DNA from 3 places in the Pantoea sp. PGP6 genome. Region 3 is predicted to be linked to each of the others. Evidence: predicted binding sites of a transcription regulator. Region 3 holds the regulator's gene; each other region holds the start of a gene.
The links. The regulator ArgR, encoded in region 3, controls arginine synthesis, uptake and breakdown. The targets are predictions, from matches to a motif close to ANTGAATAAAAATACANT.
Positions count from the first base shown of each region.

Region 1: the regulator ArgR is predicted to act here: its motif matches at 2,414-2,431, upstream of argA (amino-acid N-acetyltransferase).
Region 2: the regulator ArgR is predicted to act here: its motif matches at 3,945-3,962, upstream of argF (ornithine carbamoyltransferase).

Region 1 covers NZ_JBQBMA010000001.1:997,643-1,003,357, forward strand. The annotation lists gene recD (exodeoxyribonuclease V subunit alpha) at 1-990, shown strand, start outside; gene argA (amino-acid N-acetyltransferase) at 1,041-2,381, opposite strand; gene amiC (N-acetylmuramoyl-L-alanine amidase AmiC) at 2,614-3,858, shown strand; tRNA gene ACLIBF_RS04840 (tRNA-Met) at 3,969-4,045, opposite strand; tRNA gene ACLIBF_RS04845 (tRNA-Met) at 4,123-4,199, opposite strand; tRNA gene ACLIBF_RS04850 (tRNA-Met) at 4,258-4,334, opposite strand; gene mltA (murein transglycosylase A) at 4,538-5,686, shown strand.
Region 2 covers NZ_JBQBMA010000001.1:3,792,524-3,798,238, forward strand. The annotation lists gene ACLIBF_RS18435 (GNAT family N-acetyltransferase) at 1-94, shown strand, start outside; gene ACLIBF_RS18440 (histidine phosphatase family protein) at 89-874, opposite strand; gene ACLIBF_RS18445 (OprD family outer membrane porin) at 885-2,213, opposite strand; gene miaE (tRNA isopentenyl-2-thiomethyl-A-37 hydroxylase MiaE) at 2,586-3,347, opposite strand; gene rraB (ribonuclease E inhibitor RraB) at 3,405-3,824, opposite strand; gene argF (ornithine carbamoyltransferase) at 3,986-4,993, shown strand; gene pyrB (aspartate carbamoyltransferase) at 5,284-5,715, shown strand, end outside.
Region 3 covers NZ_JBQBMA010000001.1:516,863-522,577, reverse strand. The annotation lists gene mscM (miniconductance mechanosensitive channel MscM) at 1-2,191, shown strand, start outside; gene mdh (malate dehydrogenase) at 2,238-3,176, opposite strand; gene argR (transcriptional regulator ArgR) at 3,608-4,078, shown strand; gene yhcN (peroxide/acid stress response protein YhcN) at 4,567-4,830, shown strand; gene ACLIBF_RS02505 (YdgH/BhsA/McbA-like domain containing protein) at 4,926-5,198, shown strand; gene yhcN (peroxide/acid stress response protein YhcN) at 5,299-5,562, shown strand; gene ACLIBF_RS02495 (barstar family protein) at 5,616-5,715, opposite strand, start outside.

The DNA.
Region 1 (5,715 bases), 480 kb from region 3:
CTGATTGCCGCACTGCCGGCCCATGCGCGGGTAGTCTTCCTTGGCGATCGTGACCAGCTGGCTTCGGTCGAGGCGGGGGCCGTGCTGGGCGATATCTGTCGCTGTACCGAAAGCGGCTACAGTCTGGCACGTGCGGAACAGCTCGCATTGCTGACCGGGTGTGCGCTGCAGGGCAGTGACGATCGGCTGGCGCCTGCCGTTCGCGACAGTATCTGTCTGCTGCAAAAAAGTTACCGTTTTGACGCAAAATCGGGCATTGGCCAGCTGGCTCAGGCAATTAACCTCGGCGATGCACAGCAGGTGAAAGCGGTGTTCGCCGCAGGCTATCAGGATCTCAGCTATCAGCCGTTAACCAGTGGCGAAGCCTATCAGGCGATGCTGGATGATGTGGCGCAGGGCTATCAGCCTTATTTGCAGCTGATCCGGCAACAGGCATCACCGGCCGAGGTGCTGGCCGCCTTTGGCCGCTATCAGCTGCTGTGTGCGTTACGAGACGGGCCCTTTGGCGTTCAGGGTCTTAACCAGCGGGTTGAACAACGGCTGATGCAGCTGCAGCGAATCCGTCGCCCCGCGATCGGCGGGCGCTGGTATGCCGGACGACCGGTGATGATCACCCGTAACGACAGTGCGCTGGGGCTGTTCAACGGCGATATCGGCATTACGCTGCGCGACGAAGAGGGCAACCTGAAAGTCTTTTTCCCGTTGCCGGATGGCAGCATCAAAGCGATTCAGCCGAGCCGCTTGCCCTCGCATGAAACTGCCTGGGTGATGACGGTACACAAATCGCAGGGGTCGGAGTTTGAACATACTGCGCTGGTGATGCCAACCCAGTTTTTGCCGGTATTGACCCGTGAGCTGGTCTATACCGCGATTACTCGCGCCCGCAAACAGCTGACGCTCTACAGCGATCCTGGAGTGTTCCAGCGAGCCGTACAGCTGCAAACGCAGCGGCGTAGCGGTCTGGTTGAGCGGCTGGGCGAGGCAGGATAACCGGCAGGCAAACAGGGCCGGCGGTATTAACCGTCCGGCCCTGCTGGCGATTACAGCGTGTTTCGGCTCAGATCGGCCATCAGGACTTTTGAGCGGCGCTGATAGTTGTACATCTCTTTTTTACTCTCCGGCAGCGACTCAATATCAACCGGCGTAAAGCCGCGTTCCTGGAACCAGTGAATACTGCGGGTGGTTAACACAAACAGCTTTTGCAGCCCCATCTGACGCGCCTGCAACGCCACGCGCTGCAGCAACATTTCACCACGCGATGAACTGCGATAGTCGGGATGGACCGCCACGCAGGCCATCTCACCGATCTTCTCATCCATAAAGGGATAGAGCGCGGCACAGGCGATAGTCAGATTATCGCGCTGAATGATGGTGAATTTATCAATCTCCATTTCCAGCTGTTCACGTGAGCGACGCACCAGAATGCCCTGTTGCTCCAGCGGCCGGATCAGTTCGAGGATGCCGCCGATATCATTGATATTGGCACGACGGATTTGCTCAGCTGACTCCATCACAATCTGGGTGCCGATACCGTCGCGTGAGAACAGTTCCTGTAACAGCGCGCCATCTTCCTGATAGCTGATCAGATGGCTGCGACGCACGCCGCTGCGGCAGGCTTTAACCGCGCCGCGCAGGAAACGGACGGTGCCGGAAAGGTAATCACCGCTGCTTTCAATCTCGTCAATGCGCGCCTGGGCATCATTCGGGAACAGTTCGGAGATGATATTCCCTTCGCTGTCCAGTGCACCCTGTTCAGAGCAGAAGCCGATCATCTTTTCCGCTTTGAGTTTAATCGCCAGTTGGGTCGCAACCTCTTCCGAAGTGAGGTTGAAACTCTCACCGGTCACTGACACCGCCACCGGACCAAGCAGCACAATCGCATCGTTATCCAGCTGACGATGAATCGCCTCTTCATCGATACGACGAATACGCCCGCTGTGACAATAATCGACGCCATCATCGACACCCAGCGGCTGGGCAATAATGAAGTTGCCGCTGACCACATTGATATGCGCGCCCTGCAACGGGGTGTTGTTGAGACTCATCGAAAGACGGGCGGTGATATCTAACTGCAGACGACCGGCCGCCTGTTTCACCAGCTCCAGCGATTGCGCGTCGGTGACCCGGGTAAACTTGTGGTAGACCGGCTCAAGCTGGTGTTCAGCGAGGCTGGCATCAATTTGCGGACGGGCGCCATAGACCACGACCAGGCGGATACCGAGGCTGTGCAGCAGGCCTATATCGTTAACGATGCCCGAGAAGTTCTCATGCTCGATCGCTTCGCCGCCCAGCATGATGACAAACGTCTTACCCCGGTGGGCATTGATATAGGGAACGGTATGGCGAAAACCCTGAACCAGTTCAGTACTACGTTCCTTCACAGCCAGCCCTCAGTGAATGTTTATTCGGATTTTTTGTATTTTTATTCTTTTCGCTGCAATTTTGCAAGCGCTAATCCTGACGAAAATTTACGTTTTTTCGGGTGTCAAAGCCGCTAACAGCCTGCATTATTTAGGGTTTCCGGGGTGACATCACCTTCTGGATTGGATAAAGTTTTCGCCGCCATTTGATTAACTGGCGCTTTTTTAGACATTACACAGCAGCTGGAGCGGCATGTCGGATTTTAATTCCCACTTTTCACGCAGACGATTTTTACAAGGAACCGGCGCGTTACTGTTGTTAAGCGTCAGCCGGGTCGGTATGGCCGCTAAAAACCATATCGTCGCGGTACGCATCTGGCCGTCATCAACCTATTCCCGTATGACGCTGGAATCGAATGTGGCATTGAAGTACAAGCAGTTTGCCCTGAGTCATCCGGAACGGCTGGTGATCGATATTGAAGGTCTGCATCTCAATACGGTACTGAAAGGCGTCGATAAGCAGGTGAGGGTGGATGACCCCTTCATCAAAAATGCGCGTGTCGGCCAGTTTGACAGCAATACGGTGCGGGTGGTGCTGGAGCTAAAGCGCAGCGTAGCGCCGAAGATCTTTAACCTGTCGCCGGTGGCGGGGATCAATCACCGGCTGGTGGTGGATCTCTATCCGAGCAAGGATCAGGTTGAAGACGATCCGCTGCTGGCGTTGCTGAGGGATTATAACCAGGGCGATCTTGAGAAAGATGAAACGGTGCAGGCACCGCTACCGGGTAAAGCCGGGCGCGATCGTCCGATCATTATCATGATCGATCCCGGCCATGGCGGCGAAGATCCGGGCGCGCACGGCAAATATAAAACCCGTGAGAAAGATATTGTGCTGAAGATCGGCCGGCGGCTGAAAGCGTTAATCGATAAAGAGGCCAACATGAAGGCCTACATGACGCGCAATGAAGATGTGTTTATTCCGTTGCGCGTCAGAGTGGCCAAAGCCCGCAAGCAGCGCGCCGATCTGTTCGTCTCAATTCATGCCGATGCGTTCACCAGCCGGGCGGCGCGTGGTTCCTCGGTATTTGCACTCTCTACCAGCGGCGCGACCTCAGCCGCGGCCCGTTTCTTGGCTCAGACCCAGAATGAATCTGACCTGATTGGCGGCGTCAGTAAGAGCGGCGATCGTTATCTCGACCATACCATGTTCGATATGGTGCAGCGGCAGACCATCCATGACAGCCTGAAGTTCGGCAAAGAGGTGCTGCACCGTATGGGGCGGATCAACCATCTGCACAAGCGTACGGTGGATCAGGCCGGGTTTGCGGTTCTGAAAGCGCCGGATATTCCATCTATCCTGGTGGAAACGGCTTTTATCAGTAACGTGGAAGAAGAGCGTAAGTTGCGCACCACCCGTTATCAGCATCAGGTGGCAGAGGCGATTTTGCAGGGAATCAAGGCATACGTGCAGAGTGGGGCGGCGCTGGCGCACCGATAAAGGTTTGCGGGTAGCCTGTGCTATCCGCTGCTGCTTAACGTCAGGCAGCGATGAAGATGAAATCAGGAACGGCAGAAACAAAAAAACACCCTTTCAGGTGTTTAAATGAGTGGTTGCGGGGGCCGGATTTGAACCGACGACCTTCGGGTTATGAGCCCGACGAGCTACCAGGCTGCTCCACCCCGCGTCCGTATTACTCTTTGCACTTATTTTTGCGCTTAGCGTCTTTCACATTTCTACTTCGGTAAACTGCTACAGAAGTATTGGTTGCGGGGGCCGGATTTGAACCGACGACCTTCGGGTTATGAGCCCGACGAGCTACCAGGCTGCTCCACCCCGCGTCCGTATTGCGCTTAGCGACTTTCACATTGTCACTTCTGTAAACTGCTGCAGAAGTATTGGTTGCGGGGGCCGGATTTGAACCGACGACCTTCGGGTTATGAGCCCGACGAGCTACCAGGCTGCTCCACCCCGCGTCCGTGGATGCGCACTATACTCCGCGCGTTATTTGATGCAACCCCTTTTTGCACATAAAGGTCAAATTTACAGTCAGTTGCTGAAGGAATCAACCATCTGGCGAATTATTGAACTGATGGCAAAGGGGAGAAAGCGGATGGATTTCATTCTGTCGGGCGCTTTGCTATCGTCGCGGGACGAACATTTATAAAAAGAGACAACAATGAAAGCACACTGGGCCAGGATTGCACTGACCGGCGCATTGATCGCGTTGCTGGCGAGCTGTAGTTCTAAACCGACCGATCGCGGTCAGCAATATAAAGATGGCAAACTGGAACAGCCGCTGGCGCTGGTTAATCAGCCGAATGCCAAAGGCAGCCCGGTGAATGGCCGGGACTTTGGCGAGCAGGTGCGCCAGATCCAGACCGCCTCGTCAGGGCTGTACAGCCGTCAGAATGGCACCTACAGCGCCATCGAAAGCTGGCTGATGGCCGGTGCGGATACCCGTCAGCTGCAGCAGTTTGGCCTGAATGCCTGGCAGATGGAAGGAACCGATAACTACGGTAACGTGCAGTTCACCGGCTACTACACGCCGGTGGTTGAAGCGCGCTATACCCGTCAGGGCGAATTCCAGTACCCGATTTACCGCATGCCGCCGCGTAAGCGCGGAGAAAAACTCCCGAGCCGCGCTTCTATCTATAGTGGCGGCCTCGACGATCGTTACGTCATCGCCTACAGCAACTCGCTGATTGATAATTTCATGATGGATGTGCAGGGCAGTGGTTACGTCGACTTTGGCGATGGTCGCCCGATGAGCTTCTTTGGTTACGCTGGCAAAAATGGCTGGGGCTACCACAGTATCGGCAAAGAGCTGATCGATCGTGGCGAAGTGAAGCGTGAAGATATGTCGATGCAGGCGATTCGCCAGTGGGCGCAGGAACACTCGCCGCAGGAAGTTCGTGCACTGCTGGAAACCAATCCGTCATTCGTCTTCTTTAAGCCAGAGCCGTTTGCGCCAGTACGGGGTGCCAGCGCGGTGCCGCTGGTGGCAAAAGCGTCGGTTGCGTCTGACCGCTCAATCATTCCGGCCGGTACGGCCCTGCTGGCGGAAGTGCCGCAGTTAAATGAGAAAGGCAAATTCAACGGCAAATATGAGATGCGCCTGATGGTCGCGCTGGATGTGGGTGGGGCGATTAAAGGCCAGCACTTCGACATCTATCAGGGGATTGGGCCGGATGCCGCCCATCTGGCCGGTTTCTATAACCACTATGGCCGCGTCTGGGTGCTGAAAGCCGCACCGGGTGCCGGACAACCGCTGTTCTCCAGCCCGCAAAACGGTAATAATGGTTCACTGCTACTCGGTTCCAACTAATTTCTTCTCTGCGGGCCTGCTGGCCCGCA
Region 2 (5,715 bases), 3.3 Mb from region 3:
GCTCTATGAGTCGCTGGGCTTTGAGCTGATCGACAGCGCATTAGGCTGCACAGGCCATACAGACTGTGAAGTGCGCATGTTGCGAACGTTATGAGCCGCGCCCGACGTAACTCATGTCGTTGATGGATTCAATCACGAACTCCCCGCTGTCGGTATAGCGCAGCCGGGTCACGCTCGCATTTTGCAGCGGCTGGTTTAACGTGGTATCACCCAGCGCCATCAGCAGCGTCGCAATCGCCATGCCGTGCGTCACCACCAGAACGTTACCGCCGCCCTGCTGTTGTGCCTGCTGCGCTATCCGGGTCAGGCTATCCACCATACGCTTCGCCACCTGCTGATAGCTTTCGGCCATCCCTGCTGATTTAATGCCTGCCAGTGACGACGTGCCGGCTGCTTCCACCTGCCGGATCGTGTCGATCATCTGGTCGATATGAACCTTGCCTGCGGCAAATGCCTTCATTATTGCCGCTTCAGAGGCATAACCAGCCTGACGGGCGACGGCATCCCACATGTTCTTATCCAGATCGCCTTCATACAGTCCAAAGCCCACTTCCCGCAACCCTTTCAGCTCGTTTAACGGCAGCGGCGCTTTCCATCCGTGCATCACAAGCTGCGCGGTTTGTCTCGCCCTGCCTGCATCGCTGGACCAGACGGCGATAAACGGCACCGTCTGCAGGCCACGTCCCAGCTTTTCCGCTACCTCCACGCCCGCTGGCGTTAGCGGCGTATCTGCCCATCCCTGCACGCGCTGAACCGTGTTAAACATCGTTTTGCCATGCCGCGTAACAAAGATTGTCACATCGGCAGCGAAGGCTTCGCCTGCACCGGCCCCAATTGCCACAAAAATCAGCAATGCTTTAACTATTTTCTTCATGCTATTTTCCTTATTTGAACAGGTTTAATTTATACTCAATCGCGATTTCGGCCGAAAGACAGGGAGAACGCATAGCGTTTCCTTGCGCATTAAATAGCGGCGTTTCTTTATTATTCTTATATGACCAGCCATAACCGAACAGCGTAGAGATGGAGAGATTTTTCAGGGCTGGATGAGGTTCGATAAAGCGATTAATCAGCGCAATTTCTCCCGAACGTATATGCGCATTACGGTATTTAAACTGCCCATAGTTAATCTGAAACCCACTAAAAATGCCTTTTGAAATTTCAAACTCCGTCTGCGCCACCAGGGCCAGTTCTTTATCACGGGTATAATCTTTCCCGGCAGAGGTGAGTGAGGTAAAACGCCCGCGGGTATTTTTTGTCAGCGGCCGCGCATAATATCCCACCGCATTATGTTTGGGCGCCGAGGTCCAGGCGGCAGCCAGTTTTTGTGTCCATCCATCGTTAATCCAGTCAGCTTCGCCGACATAGTGCCAGGCACGATCGTCGAACGATCTTTTGCTGGCCGCCATATTTTTATAATTTTCCAGCCCCTGACTGCCATAAATTTGCGAGGAGAGACGCCAGTGCGGCGAGAGCGAGTAACTCGCTTCGATAACATGACGCCGCTGGTAATCCTGCGCTTCGCCAAATGCGTAGGCGAGCCGTCCACGGTCACCGGTATAGCTCAGTGCGCCAGTATAGATCGCCGCAATGGTTCGTTTATCCTGGGTTTGCAGGGCAATGCTGTCCGGCGAATCGTGGCGTATCGTTTTGGTCACATAAGCCAAATCCAGCCGCACATTCTGCAGGTTCAGCGCGCCGCTATAGCCTGAGTAACTGTTACGCGACAGGCGGTTAGTGTTGGTCAGCACGCCAATGTTTTTTAACTCCTGCCAGCCCGCTTTCCCTTCGAACCCCGCCTGCCTGTCGCCCAGTTTCACTTTCAGATAGCGCTGGCCAAACTTGCTAAAGCCGTGTGCGTCCGCTTTTTGCTGATTACCGCCGCTGTCGTAAAGCAGACCGCGCGAGGCAAAGTTGTCGCTGGCCCCCAGCCTGATTACGCGGGTATAGGTTGCATCGAAACCCAGCCAGTCCCACAGATAGCCGGAACGATAATCCAGACTTGCCGCCTGCCCCCAGGCGTTATGAACGGTGGTAGGGTGTGTTGCGTTTTCCTTGAGATATTTCCAGTAATTGCGCAGCCTGAGATCGAGCTGCGAATCGTGCAGGAAAGCATTGTCAGAGAGCGCAGGCGCATCGGAATAATCGGCCCACGCCACAGACGGCGGAAAAAACAGTGGAATAAATAACAGAATACAGGTCCTTCCCCTCATTTTAAGACTCCTTCCATTAAATGCGTGTTAGCAAAATTGGCAGTCCGGAATAAGGTGTCTGACCTGTTTTCCGTCTGTACCAGGCGCAAAAAAAAACCTGATTCACACTCCCTCTCTGGCAAAGAGAAAGTGTAAATCAGGTTTTGCTTAAAATAATAACAACCCTAATTCGGCAAGGGCAATATACTTATTCCGCAGAGAAAAAACAGCAGAGAAAAAACATTCTGTGAGGGATGACGCAAATAATATTTAGCGAAAGTTACTAAGCCGCATTAACTTAATAATTAACGTTTACATGATTATTATTAACTAAATCAAACCGGTTCAATTTAAAAAAATAAACGGCCGCCGTAACAGCGCCGTTTACTTTTATCAGAATGCCGGTAACCCGCTGTGAAAACGTAGTTCGCTGTCCGGTTCGCTGATTAAGCGCGCTTCGGTTGCCCCGATCGCCTGTACCCTGGGCGCGATATCCTTCGCGGATATTCGGGCCGCCAGGGTTAAATAGTCCTGATAGTGACGCGCTTCCGATCGCAGCAGTGAGATATAAAAGCTCTCCAGATCCGCATCCAGCCACGGCGCCAGACTGGCAAACCGCTCACAGGATCGCGCTTCAATATAGGCACCGCAAATCAGCTTATCCACCAGCGTCTCTGGCTCATGGGTGGTGACCTCACGCAGCAGCGATTTCGCGTAGCGGCTGGACGTGATCTTCTGATAGACCAGCCCGCGCGACTGCATAATTTCCCATACCTGATAAAAGTGATGCAGCTCTTCTTTAATCAGCAGCACCATCTTTTCCACCAGATCATCCGCCCACGGCAGTTCATTACGGACGATGATGCGTTTGGTGAGATTTTTATGCGCATTGATAAAGTCGCTGTCGCCATCTTCGCGGAAGATAAAATCTTCGTACGGTTTCAGCCAGCCGAGAATCGCCTCACCGCTGGGTTTGTCGGCCACATATTTGCGGATCAACCACACCGCGGTCTGCGCGGCTTTCAGCTCGCACACCAGGTGATCGGTTAATAACAGGGTCAGATTTTCCGGTTTACGCGCCTCATCAATCCAGGCCTGGGGCGTACGGCAGTGCAGAAACTGATAAATCGGTTCAAGTAACGGTGCGTAGTTCATGGTGTTAAAACGAGGCTGGAAAAGAAGAGAGGCGGAGAATTCCCCGCCCTGCGCGACTTAGTGGCGAATGCCGTTATCATCTTCATCGTCGATGGCGTCTTCGTCATCTTCATCTTCGGCGTCCGGGTCTTCGAAGTAGGTGCCCCAGCCGTCGTAGTCGACATTGTATTTACCGATCAGGTTCACCAGTTGCTCAACCTGCACATCAATCAGCTCTGGCTTGAGCGCCGATTCGCTGATGATGTCAACGCACATCACGGTGGTACCATCTTCCAGTTCCAGCTCTTCCGGCTCGGTCACTTCATAACCCAGCTTAAAGGCGTCAACCGCGGCCTTTTCCAGTGAATCGAAGTTGTTGCACGAGAGATGGTGCTCGATGGTATAAAGCGCATCGGGATCGCTGCCATCCTCCAGCAGCTCTTCAATGATCAGGCGCGTCTCTTCACGCTGCTCTTCCAATAATGCTTCATATGCCATGACGATGTCCTCTCTGAGTTCGGCAATAAACAATTATTTTCCCACACTGCCTGTCGCGCCACTACACAAAACGAAAAGTTTATTCTCATCGGGCTTGAAAATGCATATTCATACGGTTAGATTGAATTTTAATTCACTTTATATGGTTACCGGAGTGTTGTATGAGTCAGCTGTATCAGCGCCATTTCCTCAGGCTACTGGATTTTACCCCGGCCGAAATTGATTACCTGCTTAGCCTTGCGGCTGAATTAAAACACGCTAAAAAAAGTGGCAGTGAAGTCCCCTCCCTGAAAGGCAAAAACATCGCGCTCATCTTCGAAAAAGACTCGACCCGTACCCGATGCTCTTTCGAAGTTGCCGCTTACGATCAGGGCGCTAACGTTACTTATCTCGGCCCAAGCGGCAGCCAGATTGGCCATAAAGAGTCGATGCGCGATACCGCGCGGGTGCTGGGCCGGATGTACGATGGCATTCAGTATCGCGGTTACGGCCAGGCGCTGGTGGAAACCCTGGCTGAGCATGCTGGCGTGCCGGTGTGGAACGGCCTGACCACGGAGTTTCATCCGACCCAGTTACTGGCCGATCTGCTGACAATGCAGGAGCACCTGCCGGGTAAAAAGCTCAGCCAGATGACGCTGGTCTACGTCGGCGATGCGCGTAACAACATGGGCAACACCATGCTGGAAGCGGCGGCGCTGGTCGGGCTGGATCTGCGGCTGGTGGCACCGCAAAGCTGCTGGCCAGAGGCCGCGCTGGTAGAACAGTGTCGCAAAGTCGCGCAGCAGACCGGCGGTAAAATTACCCTCACCGATAATATTGCCGACGGCGTCAACGGCGCTGACTTCATCTACACCGACGTCTGGGTATCGATGGGCGAAGCCAAAGCAGTGTGGGAAGAGCGCATCGCCCTGCTGCGAAATTATCAGGTCAACCAGGCGATGCTCGATCTGACCCACAATCCTGAGGTGAAGTTCCTGCACTGTCTGCCCGCTTTCCATGACGATCAGACCACGCTGGGCCGGCAGATGGCGGAACAGTACGATCTGCATAATGGCATGGAAGTGAGCAACGAGGTGTTTGAGTCGCCGCACAGCATCGTGTTTGATCAGGCGGAAAACCGCATGCACACCATCAAAGCGGTGATGGTGGCGACGCTCGGTCAGCGCTGACCCGCTGCGTCAGATTGCCGGTCTGTCTGCGTGCCAGTCAGGCCGTGCCGGAGCGGGCGCAAACGATTCCCTCGGGCACGATTTTTCCTTGCTGCCCGGCCGCGAATGGGTATAATGCGCCACAATTTGCCGGAGGAAATATGCTACAGCGCAGCGGACAATTTGACGCTCAATCACGCCTGACCGCAGGCGGCGCCGCTGTTTCTTTCGGTCATCGACCCGATCATAAAAAAGCCCCTTAAGCAGGGGCTTTTTTTTGTCCGCAATCCGGCCGCGCAGAGGAGAAAGCTATGGCTAACCCGCTATATCGCAAGCACATTATTTCGATCAACGACCTCAGCCGTGACGAGCTGGAACTGGTGCTGCATACCGCTGCACAGCTCAAAGCGCATCCGCAGCCGGAACTGCTGAAGCACAACGTGATCGCCAGCTGCTTCTTTGAAGCCTCGACCCGCACCCGCTTGTCGTTTGAAACGGCGATTCATCGGCTCGGCGCATCGGCGGTAGGTTTTGCCGACGGCAGCAACACCTCGCTGGGGAAAAAGGGCGAAACTCTGGCCGACACCATTTCGGTGATCAGCACCTATGTCGATGCGATTGTGATGCGTCATCCGCAGGAGGGTGCGGCGCGGCTGGCGACCGAGTTCTCCGGCGGCGTGCCGGTTCTCAACGCCGGTGACGGTGCCAACCAGCATCCGACCCAGACGCTGCTCGATCTCTTC
Region 3 (5,715 bases):
CCTTGATGCCCAGCTTCGTACCCAGCGCGAACTGCTTAACTCGCTGATCTCCGGTTGCGATACCTTGATCCTGGAGATCACCAAGCTGAAGGTCGGCAATACACAGCTGCAGGATGCGCTGACCGAAGTGAAAGATGCCACCCACCGTTATCTGTTCTGGACCGCCGACGTCAGCCCGATCGGCCTGAGTTACCCGCTCGATCTGGCTAAGGATCTGTCACGCCTGCTGTCGCTGGATACGCTGGGCCAGCTCGGCAAAGCGATGGCAATGATGTTTACCAGCCGCAGCACCGTGCTGCCGATCATTGGCGCCCTGCTGCTGGTCGGCTTTAGCATCAGCTCACGGCGTCACTTCAATGCCTTCCTTGAACGCTCCGCCAGCAAAGTCGGCAAAGTGACGCAGGATCGCTTCCGGCTGACCATCCGTACTGTTTTCTGGTCGATTCTGGTGGCGCTGCCGCTGCCGGTGTTGTGGGGGACGCTGGGTTATGGTTTGCAGAACGCCTGGCCCTACCCGATTGCGGTCGCCATTGGCGACGGGATTACCGCTACGCTGCCCCTGCTGTGGGCCTTTATGATCAGCGCCGCCTTTGCCCGCCCCAACGGTCTGTTTATCGTTCATTTCCGCTGGCCGCAGAATCGCGTGGCGCGCGCCATGCGCTATTACTCCCTGAGTATCGGGCTGATTGTGCCGCTGATCATGCTGTTAATCGCCTTCAGCAATCTGGAAGATCGCCAGTTCTCCTCGTCACTGGGACGTCTCTGCTTCATTCTGATCTGCGGCGCGATCAGCATCGTCACCGTCAGCCTGAAACGCGCCGGTATTCCGCTCTATCTGGATAAAGAGGGCAACGGCGACAACATGGTCAACCGCATGTTGTGGAACCTGATGATCGCCATGCCGCTGATGGCAGCCCTCGCCTCGGCGATCGGTTACCTGGCGACGGCACAGGCTTTGCTGGCAAGGCTGGAAACCTCGGTAGCCATCTGGTTCCTGCTGCTGGTGATCTATCACATCATCCGCCGCTGGATGTTGATTCAGCGTCGTCGTCTCGGCTTTGACCGCGCCCGTCAGCGTCGTGCTGACATGCTGGCTAACCGTGCGCGCAGCGAAGAAGAGAAAGAGCAAGGCGCACAAAATACCGACGCGATTGAAATCGAAGAGCCGGTAATCGATCTGGATGCCATCAGTGCCCAGTCACTGCGGCTGGTGCGCTCAATCCTGACGCTGATTGCGCTGGTGTCGGTGATCGTACTGTGGTCGGAGATTCACTCCGCGTTCGGCTTTCTGGAGAATATTCAGCTGTGGGATGTCAGCACCTCGGTGCAGGGCGTGGAGTCTATTCAGCCGATCACGCTGGGGTCGGTGCTGATCGCGATTCTGGTGTTTATTATCACTACTCAGCTGGTGCGTAATATGCCGGCGCTGCTGGAGCTGGCACTGCTGCAGCACCTTAACCTGACGCCCGGTACCGGCTACGCCATCACCACGCTGACCAAATATCTGCTGTTGCTGATTGGCGGGCTGATTGGCTTCTCGCTGATCGGCATTGAGTGGTCGAAGTTGCAATGGCTGGTGGCCGCGCTGGGTGTCGGACTGGGTTTTGGTTTGCAGGAAATTTTCGCCAACTTTATCTCGGGTCTGATCATCCTGTTTGAGAAACCGATTCGCATCGGCGATACCGTCACCATTCGCGAGCTGACCGGCAGCATTACCCGCATCAATACGCGCGCTACGACCATTACCGACTGGGACCGCAAAGAGATCATCGTGCCGAATAAGGCCTTTATCACCGAGCAGTTCGTTAACTGGTCGCTGTCAGATTCGGTGACGCGCGTGGTGCTGACCATTCCTGCGCCAGCGAAGGTGAGCAGTGAACAGGTGACCACCATCCTGAAACAGGCTGCTGAACGCTGCAGCTATGTACTGGATACGCCGCCGCCTGAGGCGTTTCTGGTCGATTTACAGCAGGGGATCCAGCTGTTTGAACTGCGCGTGCATGCAGCAGAGATGGGACATCGCATGCCGCTGCGTCACGAACTGCATCAGCTGATTCTGAGCGGATTTGAGCAGCACGGCATTGAGATGCCGTTCCCGCCATTCCAGATGCGGATGGAAACACTGGGCAAGAAGCTGCCGGCCAGCAATGGGGCACCGGCCGCACGCGCCTATAAATCGGGCGGCCTGTAAACGACAACGCCCGGCTTAGCCGGGCGTTGTTGGGTTTACGCGGTGATTACTGCTTCACGAACGTTTCGCCCTGCTCAATATCTTTCTTCAGCGTCTCCAGCATACCGTTCAGCGCCTGCTGCTCGAATGGGCTCAGGCTACCAATCGATTTGCGTTCGGCAATGCCATTTTTGCCCAACAGCAGCGGCTGTGAGAAGAAACGCGCATATTCGCCGTCCCCTTCAACATAAGCACACTCCACCACGTTGGCCTCGCCGTTAAGCGCCCGCACCAGCGATAAACCGAAGCGTGCCGCAGCCTGACCCATCGACAGCGTAGCAGAACCGCCACCGGCTTTGGCCTCTACCACTTCGGTCCCGGCATTCTGGATGCGTTTAGTGAGATCAGCCACTTCCTGCTCGCTGAAGCTGACGCCTGGCACCTGCGACAACAGCGGCAGGATGGTCACGCCGGAATGGCCGCCGATAACCGGTACCTCAATCTCACCCGGTTGCTTGCCTTTTAACGCCGCGACAAAAGTATTGGCGCGAATGATATCCAGCGTGGTAACACCGAACAGCCGATTTTTGTCGTAGACGCCGTGTTTTTTCAGGACTTCAGCCGCAATCGCCACCGTGGTATTGACCGGGTTGGTGATCACGCCGATTAACGCTTTTGGCGCGGTGGTCGCCACCTGATCAATCAGGTTGCGCACAATGCCAGCGTTAACGTTGAACAGGTCGGCGCGGTCCATACCGGGCTTACGTGCCACACCGGCGGAGATCAGTACCACATCGGCACCCTGCAATGCTGGCGTGGCGTCTTCTCCACTAAATCCCTTGATAGCCACCGCAGTAGGAATATGGCTGAGATCGACGGCAACGCCCGGCGTTACCGGCGCGATGTCATACAGTGAAAGTTCTGAACCTGCGGGAAGCTGGGTTTTGAGTAGAAGTGCGAGCGCCTGGCCTATGCCGCCAGCGGCACCGAGTACGGCAACTTTCATTCTTAACTCCTTATTAAGGTGGGGCAGAGAAGAGCCGGAATTCCATCTGTGTCAGACCTTAATCAACAGCTCAGGTGATGACGCGTATCCGTTGTTAATTCTACGTATTTTCACACGTGATCTCCGGATTCAAAAGTTACATATCATCTTAATACCTGAATGACCGACAACTTTGCCGTCGGCAGACAGAGAACGGCTACGTGCGTTTTCTGTTACTACACCACCAATAATATAACAACTTTGCAACCTTCGCCTTTCGGTGCTGTGACAGGGGTTTTGGTCTGAGACGATTTCTTTGCTATTATCGCCGCCCGCTAGCCGCCCGAACCCTGCTCATCAATCAACCGATTGCATAAAAATGCATTTAAATGCATAATCACCACTCTGCCGCGGGCGGATGTGCGGTTATTCCCTCTATTTATTGGTAACCTATGCGAAACCCATCGAAACAAGACGATCTGATCAAGGCTTTCAAAGCCTTATTAAAAGAAGAAAAATTCAGTTCCCAGGGCGAAATCGTTCAGGCGCTCCAGGATGAAGGCTTCGAGAACATTAACCAGTCAAAGGTTTCTCGTATGCTGACCAAGTTTGGCGCGGTACGCACCCGCAATGCCAAGATGGAGATGGTTTACTGCTTGCCCGCCGAGCTTGGCGTGCCTACCACCACCAGCCCGTTAAAAAACCTGGTTCTCGACATCGATTACAATGATGCGCTAGTGGTGATTCATACCAGCCCAGGCGCTGCGCAGCTGATTGCGCGCCTGCTCGACTCACTGGGTAAATCGGAAGGCATCCTCGGCACCATCGCTGGCGATGACACCATCTTTATCACCCGCGCGCGCGACTTTACGGTTAAGCAGCTGCACGGGGCGATTCTTAACCTGTTTGAACAGGAACTCTGATAACAGAGCGGTTGATCGGGCCTCACGCGACCGTTCAACCGCCCTTTCTGCTCGCCCTGCCACTTACCCTGCCCTATTCTCCAGTAGATCAAACAGTTAATCCGAACTCTGTCCTGCTTTCGCCAATGCGAATATTGGTCATACCTTTTGGTCTGCTTAACCTTTTGCGGTATTTTACACTGCTTTACATCACCACTCTGGCGACATTACCCAGATCTAAATCAAAGACCAGTCTGATCGACCACGTATTTTCGCACAAAAAGATAAAGTGATTTATCTGCCTGTTTTTGCAATAAAAAACAGCGAAAAGGTCATTTTTCCGCCGTTTTTTATAACGTTGAGTTATTAAAAGTAGCCATAAGGATAAAGAATCACAAAAAAACATTATTAGCGGGGTATTAATTTCTTCCGTTATTAGTTCTATACTTCTTTTCGTGATGCAAATCACACCAACTAAAAAGATAAAAATTGACGACGAGGAAAAATACATGAACGTAAAAACTACTATCGCAACCCTGAGCATTCTCTCTGCCCTCTCTTTTGGTGCTGTAGCAGCAGAATCTGTCACCGCTGCGCAGGCGCAGGATCTGCAACCGGCGGGTACCATTAGCGTCAGCGGCGTAGCGGGCTCACCGATGGAAATTAATCAGCAGCTGAGCGAAAAAGCCGATCAGCAGGGTGCAAAAGCCTACCGCGTGATTGAGGCTTACAACAACGGTAACTATCACGCTACCGCCCGTCTGTACAACTAAGCCCAGCGCAACCCAATATCGCCAGCAGCCCACTTTTTGACGCGCGGTTATGCGCCTCGGTGGGATGAGGCAACACAGTTTCAGGAGAGTTGATCATGAAAACTACATTTGCTATTGCCGTACTCAGTCTGGCCTCCGTGTTCTCAGTCGGTGCCAGCGCAGCCAGCCTGGTCTCAAACCAGCAGGCACAGAGCCAGAATCTGCAACCGATGAACCAGACCATCAGCGTCAGCGGTCGGGACGGCGATCAGACCAATATCCGTCAGGTCCTGTCTGAGAAAGCCGATGCTCAGGGTGCCAGCCACTATCGCATCATCGAAAACAACCAGGACGACACCTATCACGTCACCGCTGAGCTGTATAAATAATTAACCGTTATGACGCCGTGAAAGGCGCATGAGAGACAAGAGTCGACGACCCGCTTCTTCTTTTCACCGCAGGTTGTTGAACGTATTGAGGAGACGAAAAATGAAAATCAAAACAACCATCGCTACAGTCAGCCTGCTTTCCGTTATGGCGTTCGGCGCATCTGCCGCGCAGCTGGTAACCGGCGAGCAAGCGCAGAATCTGCAGCCTGCGGGCACCGTAACCATCAGCGGTACAGCGGGTGCCCCCATGGATTATCGCGCTGAGCTGTCTCAGAAAGCCGATGAACAGGGTGCCAGCGCTTATAAAGTGATTGAAGCGCGCACCGGTGATAACTATCACTTCACCGCTCAGCTGTATAAGTAATTCCTCGTCAGATTTATGACGAACCCTTTGGCCCCGCTCGCCGGGGCCCTTTTTCATCTGACGTTAAAATGCAGCTGGCCTTCCAGCTCCTCTTCCGCTTCATCAAATAGCAGAATCAGCGCGCCATAACGTCGTCGCTGCCCTTTCCCCAGG